Linked DNA regions of Embleya scabrispora. The main gene of each other region encodes a partner of the protein of the gene in region 2 in a complex. Links are inferred from orthologs where the notes say so. Each region holds a gene or a part of one and is shown on either strand. Other genes may lie near its edges. The genes, in order: dnaB and dnaG.

The links.
Region 1: the proteins of dnaG (region 2) and dnaB are in contact, whole or in part, in a crystal structure (PDB 2R6A), measured with the Geobacillus stearothermophilus proteins. The link is inferred for Embleya scabrispora from one-to-one orthologs. Residues at the interface, in WP_049624496.1 of Geobacillus stearothermophilus: Lys456, Leu457, Leu458, Pro459, Ala460, Asn463, Ala464, Leu467, Leu535, Leu536, Ile537, Ala538, Gln544, Glu545, Asp548, Tyr549, His552; in WP_033016901.1 of Geobacillus stearothermophilus: Ser13, Glu15, Ala16, Gln18, Glu91, Leu92, Asp94, Ala95, Val96, Pro97, Thr98, Ala99, Ala100, Asn101, Tyr104, Tyr105, Ile108.

Annotation. Positions count from the first base shown.
Region 1 is NZ_MWQN01000001.1:3,287,786-3,291,041, forward strand. What follows is about bases 179-3,120. They hold dnaB (replicative DNA helicase), read right to left. Parts: upstream 2,366-3,120; coding sequence 992-2,365; downstream 179-991. Other genes in these bases: B4N89_RS14625 (LysR family transcriptional regulator), read left to right, coding at 179-979; B4N89_RS14635 (MATE family efflux transporter), read left to right, coding at 2,767-3,120. Outside these bases: more of B4N89_RS14625, read left to right, coding at 95-178; more of B4N89_RS14635, read left to right, coding at 3,121-3,256. UniProt on the Escherichia coli protein: The main replicative DNA helicase, it participates in initiation and elongation during chromosome replication. Travels ahead of the DNA replisome, separating dsDNA into templates for DNA synthesis.
Region 2 is NZ_MWQN01000001.1:1,875,339-1,878,526, forward strand. What follows is about bases 315-3,188. They hold dnaG (DNA primase), read right to left. Parts: upstream 2,784-3,188; coding sequence 846-2,783; downstream 315-845. Other genes in these bases: B4N89_RS08120 (RNA polymerase sigma factor), read right to left, coding at 315-706; B4N89_RS08130 (deoxyguanosinetriphosphate triphosphohydrolase), read right to left, coding at 2,842-3,188. Also shown: more of B4N89_RS08120, read right to left, coding at 1-314. UniProt on the Escherichia coli protein: RNA polymerase that catalyzes the synthesis of short RNA molecules used as primers for DNA polymerase during DNA replication.

The DNA.
Region 1 (3,256 bases), 1.4 Mb from region 2 along the record:
GGGCAGGCCCGGTGCGGCTCCCCGACACCCAGTCTGGAGAGCGCCCTACCAGAAATCCAACAGATTGAAATTATGAAAGCTAGAATCCACAGTCATGGAACTGAGGCAGCTCGAATACTTCGTCGCGGTCGCCGAGGAGCGCAACTTCACCCGGGCGGCGGAGCGGGTGCACATCAGCCAGTCGGGGGTCAGCGCGCAGATCCGACAGCTGGAACGCGAGCTGGGCGCCGAGCTGTTCGAGCGCTCGGCGCGCGGCGTCACGCTCAGCGTGGCGGGAAAGGCCGCGCTCGAATACGCCCGCGCCGCACTGGCCGCCGCCGGGTCGGTGGGCCAGGCGGTCGGCGAGGTGACCGACCTGATCCGCGGCCGAGTCATCATCGGCATGGTCGTCGGCTGCACCATCACCCCGCTGTTCGACGCCCTGGCCGCCTTCCACCGGGCGCATCCCGGGGTGGAGATCGCGCTCCGGGAGAACAACTCCGACGCCCTCACCCACGACGTCCGTACCGGGGCCACCGACCTGGCCCTGATCGGAGTCGCCGAAACCACGCCCGAGGACCTGGAGGCGATGACGATCATCGACGAACGCCTCGTCGCGATCTTCCCGCCCGACCACCCGCTGGCGGCCCGCTCCCGGATCACCCTGTCCGACGTGACCGCCCACCCGATCACCTGCATGCCCCCGGGCACCGGCCTGCGCACCGTCCTCGACCGGGCCTGCGCGGCCCGCGACCTGCACCCCAGGATCACGCTGGAGGCCGGCGCGGCCGACGCGATCGCCGACCTCACCGCTCGCGGCCTGGCGGTCGGCGTCCTCAGCCAATCCATGGCCTCCCGCTACGCCGACCGCCTGCTCGCCCGCACCATCGCCGACGTCAAAACCCCGGCCCTGCTGGCCCTGGTCTGGAAACACACCCACAACCCGGCCGTCCGAGAACTCCTCACCCACACCCGCAGGGCCTTCGCCCCGACCCCGTGACCGACCCGGGTCTCAGCTCTGGGCCATGTCCACGAAGCGCGAGTAGTGCCCCTGGAACGCCACGGTGATCGTGGCCGTCGGGCCGTTGCGGTGCTTGGCCACGATCAGGTCCGCCTCCCCGGCCCGGGGCGATTCCTTCTCGTACGCATCCTCGCGGTGCAGCAGGATGACCATGTCTGCGTCCTGCTCGATCGAACCACTCTCGCGAAGGTCGGAAACCATCGGCTTCTTGTCGGTGCGCTGTTCGGGGCCACGGTTGAGCTGGGACATCGCGACCACCGGGACCTCGAGTTCCTTGGCCAGGAGCTTCAGGTTTCGCGACATCTCGGAGACCTCCTGCTGCCGGTTCTCGGCCCGGCGCGAGCCGCCTGACTGCATCAGCTGGAGGTAGTCGATGATCACCAGGCGCAGGTCGTGCTTCTGCTTGAGCCGGCGGCACTTGGCCCGGATCTCCATCATCGACAGGTTCGGCGAGTCGTCGATGTACATCGGCGCGGCGGTGACCTCGCCCATCTTGCGCGACAGGCGGGTCCAGTCGTCGTCGGTCATGCTCCCGGACCGCATGTGATGCAGCGCGACCCGCGCCTCCGCCGACAACAGGCGCATCATGATCTCGTTGCGCCCCATCTCCAGCGAGAAGATCACACTGGCAAGACCATTCCTGATCGAACAAGCGCGCGCAATGTCCAATCCGAGCGTTGATTTGCCCATGGCGGGGCGGGCGGCGATGACGATCATCTGGCCGGCGTGGAGGCCGTTGGTGAGGGAGTCCAGGTCGGTGAAGCCGGTGGGGATGCCGGACATCTGGCCGCCGCGGGAGCCGATCGCCTCGATCTCGTCGAGGGCGCCCTCCATGATGTCGGCCAGCGGGGCGTAGTCCTCGGTGGTGCGCTGCTCGGTGACCTTGTAGACCTCGGCCTGGGCGTTGTTGACGATGTCGTCGACCTCGCCGTCGGCCGCGTATCCCATCTGCACGATCCGGGTGCCCGCCTCGACCAGGCGGCGCAGCACCGCCTGTTCGCGCACGATCCGCGCGTAGTACTCGGCGTTGGCCGCGGTCGGCACGGACGAGATCAGGGTGTGCAGGTACGGGGCGCCGCCCACCCGGCCGATCTCGGTGCGCTTGGTCAACTCGGCGGCGACGGTGACCGCGTCGGCCGGTTCGCCCCGGGCGTACAGGTCCAGGATCGCGTTGTAGACGAGTTCGTGGGCGGGCCGGTAGAAGTCGACCGGCTTGAGGTTCTCCACGACGTCGGCGATCGCGTCCTTGGACAACATCATGCCGCCGAGGACCGACTGTTCGGCCGCGATGTCCTGCGGCGGGGTCCGCTCGAATCCTTCGCGGGCCGGTTCGGGCCGGGCCTCTTCGAACTCGGAGACGCTCATGCCCGGGGTCTCCTTTCGACAAGGCTCGCGCGAGATCGCACCGCAATTCCCGTGTCCTTCATACGCCACACGGCCGACAGAATCGCCGCACGACGCGGCATGCGGCCCTTCACCGTACGGGTGGACCCCGAGCCGGCCAAGGCGGTCATACACAGGGCCTGTGGATAACTGTGGACAACCTGTGGAGAGAGACGGGTCCAGCTGTGCACAAGCTGTGCGCAGTCGACCGTCCACGCTTCGCAATCATGTCCACAAACCGCCTCTGACCTGCGACTTCTCTATCCACCGGCTGTGTATGTGAAAAACTGTTGGGCGAATCATGCGGCTATCGCCCCACGTGTGCACCCGCGTACGCCCCGCGCTCGCCGGTAATGACCAGAACGGCATTGTGCCCCTTACCTGTGGATGACTACCGTGGACGGGTGCCGTCCACCCCCTCCTCGCCGACGAACCCTCCGGCGACCGATCCACAGCCGCTCGATGCACAGCCGCTCGATCCACCGCCGGCCACCGCGCCCGCGCCCACCCCCCGGCCCCGGGCGCACGACCGCGACATCCTGCGGCTGGCCGTCCCCGCGTTCTTCGCCCTCGTCGCCGAGCCGCTGTTCGTGCTCGTCGACTCGGCGATCGTCGGCCGCCTCGGCACCCCGCAACTGGCCGGACTCGGCGTCGCGGGCGCGATGCTGACCACCCTGGTCAACCTGTGCGTGTTCCTCGCCTACGCGACCACCGCCGCCGTCGCCCGGCTGCTCGGCGCCGGCGACCCGCGCGCCGCGATCCGCCAGGGCCTGGACGGCGTCTGGCTCGCCGCGCTGCTCGGCCTCGCGCTGACGGTGGTCGGCCTGGTCACCGCCCCGTGGATCGTCGCCGCCTTCGGCGCCTCCGACAGCG
Region 2 (3,188 bases):
CGCGCTCCTGCAACAGGCGGCGCTGGACCCGGATGACCCGGTTGATGAGTTCGACCACGTGTACCGGGACCCGGATGGTGCGGGCCTGGTCGGCCAGCGCCCGGCTCATCGCCTGGCGGATCCACCACGTGGCGTAGGTGGAGAACTTGTAGCCCCGGGTGTAGTCGAACTTCTCCACCGCCCGGATCAGCCCCAGATTGCCCTCCTGGACCAGGTCGAGCAGGCCCAGGCCGCGGCCGACGTAGCGTTTGGCGATCGACACCACCAGGCGCAGGTTGGCCTCGATCAGCCGGCGTTTGGCGCGTTCGCCGTCGCGGACCAGGGTGGCGAGCGCGTCCCGGGCGGCGGGGTCGGCGGGCGGGTCGTCGAGCAGGCGGGCCCCGGCGAACAGACCGGCTTCGACCCGGCGCGCCAGGTCGACCTCGTCGGCGGCGCTCAGCAGCGGCACCCGGCCGATCTCGCGCAGGTACTGGCGCAGCAGGTCGGCGGAGGAGCCGGCGGATTCGGCGGGGCGGGAGAGTTCGTCGGGTTCGCCGTCGGCGGCTGGCACGGCGGTCGCCTCGTCCGGGGTCGGGGTGGGTGGCGCGGTTCCTGGGGTGACGTGCTTCGTGAGGACGGTGGCCGGGCCCGGTTCAGGCTCATCCGTCCGTTCCGTGTGGGCGGGGTCGCCGCCGGGCGTTTTCCCCCCTCTGGTGTGCCGATGCACCTTCCCCAGTCTGCTGTACGAGGGGGCCTGTAGCCGAGAGTCCGGGGGCGGAAATCTCGCCCGACGTGGGCGATTCGCCCGATTCGGTCCGGCCGGGCGCCGGGGAGGGCATCTTTTGGCCGGCCGAACGGGGCGGCGGTCAGCCGCCCGGGGCGTACAGGGCCTCGGCGCCCCGGTCGATCAGGGCCCGCTTGTACGTCTCCAGGGTGGTCAACTCCTGCCAGACCCACCCGTACTCCTCCGCGTCGCGGCCCGGGTCCAGGCGCAGCAGGCGGGACTTGGCGTCGGCGATCCGGCGTTCGGCGGAGAACACCCGCAGCCGGACCAGGTTGCCGTCGGCGTACGCCCGGTCCGGGTCGGTGCTCAACCGCATGTTCTCCACGGCCAGTTCGGTGACCATGTGCCGCACGGCGTCGTCGGGCGCCGCGACGCGCACCTCGCCGACCCAGTTCGCGGTCTGCGCGAGGTCGCAGCACACGCCGCCGGCGGTCGCGATCGCCGCGCGCACCGCCGCGTACGGCGGGGCGGTGAACTCGTCCGCCTCGTAGTGGTCGAACGCGGGCGCGACCAGCGCGGGCGCCTGGAGCGCGAGTTTGAGCACCTCGCGCTGGACCGCCTGGCACATGTCGCGCGGGTCGGGTCGATAGCCCGCGGGCCGCTGCGGGGGCGCCTGCTGTCGGCCGTTGGCCGGGGCGGCGGGCCCCTGGGTGGGGCCGCCGCGCTCGCCGCGCGCGGCCCGTTCGCGCTGCCAGCGGTTGACCTGGGCGACTCGGCCGACCACGAACTTCTCGTCCAAAAAGCCCAGCATCGAGTCGAGTCGGACCGCGTAGGTGTGGCGCAGTGCCTGGTCCTTGATGCCGGCGATGACCGGCGCGGCGGCGTCGAGGGCGGCGACCCGGCCCTCGGCGGTGGACAGGTCGTGGCCCTCGATCCGGCTGCGGATGGCGAACTCGAAGAGCGGGACGCGCGCGTCGATCAGGGCGAGCACGGCCTCGTCGCCCTGTTCCAGGCGCAGGTCGCACGGGTCCAGGCCGCCGGGCTCGACCGCGACGAAGGTGCGGGTGACGAACTTCTGGTCCTCCTCGAACGCGCGCAGCGCGGCCTTGCGGCCGGCGGCGTCGCCGTCGAAGGTGAAGATCACCTCGCCGCGGAACTCGCCGGAGTCCATCAGCAGTCGGCGCAGCACCTTGATGTGCTCGTCGCCGAAGGAGGTGCCGCAGGTGGCGATCGCGGTGCCGGCGCCGGCGAGGTGGCAGGCCATCACGTCGGTGTAGCCCTCGACGATGACCGCCCGGCCGGACTTGGCGATCTCCTTCTTGGCCAGGTCGAGGCCGTAGAGCACCTGGGACTTCTTGTAGATGGGCGTCTCGGGGGTGTTCAGGTACTTGGGGCCGTTGTCGTCGTCGTAGAGCTTGCGCGCGCCGAAGCCGATCACGTCGCCGGTGATGTCGCGGATCGGCCACACCAGCCGGCCGCGGAAGCGGTCCTTCGGGCCGTTGCGGCCCTCGCTGGCCAGGCCGCCCTCCAGCATCTCCTGCGGGGTGAAGCCCTTGCCGCGCAGGAATCGGACCAGGTTCTCCCAGCCCTTGGGCGCGTAGCCGAGCGAGAACCGCTCCGCGGCGTCCTGCGGGAAGCCCCGGTCGGCGAGGAATCGGCGGGCGGTCTCCGCCTCGGGGGTGCCGAGCTGGTCGGCGAACCACGCGGCGGCGATCCGGTGCGCCTCGACCAGGCGGGTGCGCCGGCCCTGCTGGCGCCCGGGGGTGTAGCCGCCCTCCTCGTAGTGCAGCTCGATGCCGTACTGCTGGGCCAGCCGCTCCACGGTCTCGGAGAAGGTGGTGTGGTCCAGGCGCATGACGAAGTCGAGAACGTCGCCGCCTTCGCCGCAGCCGAAGCAGTACCAGAGGTTCTTGGCCGGGCTGACCTGGAAGGAGGGGGACTTCTCGTCGTGGAAGGGGCAGAGCCCCTTGAAGTTTCCTCCGCCCGCGTTGCGCAGTTGCAGGTGTTGTTCCGCGATCTCCGCGATGCGTGCCGTCTCGCGGACCCGCCTGACGTCTTCTTCACGGATACGGCCGGCCACGATCGTCGAGTCTACGGGTCCGCCCGACACCCGGGGGCGGGGACGGGTCGGCCCGGGTTCATCGGGTGGTCAGCGTGGCGTGCAGGGTCAGGGCGGCGCGGTCGGTCAGGGAGGCGACCTGGTCGATCACCACGCGCAGCCGGGCCGCGTCGGTGTCGGCCTCGATCCAGTCGTCGCGCAGGGACGCGTCCAGCCGCTCGGGGGCGCCGGCGGCGAGCAGTTCGACCAGTTCGGTCAGGACGGTGCGCTGGAGCTCGCGCAGTTGTTCGGCGCCCTCGCGGGCCATCACGTAGCGCGCGGTGACCGCCTTGAGCACGGCGCATTCGAGTCGGATCTCGCGCGGGACGATCAGGTCGGCGGCGTAGCGCAGGACCGGCGCGGTGCCGTACAGCTCCCGGGTGGCGT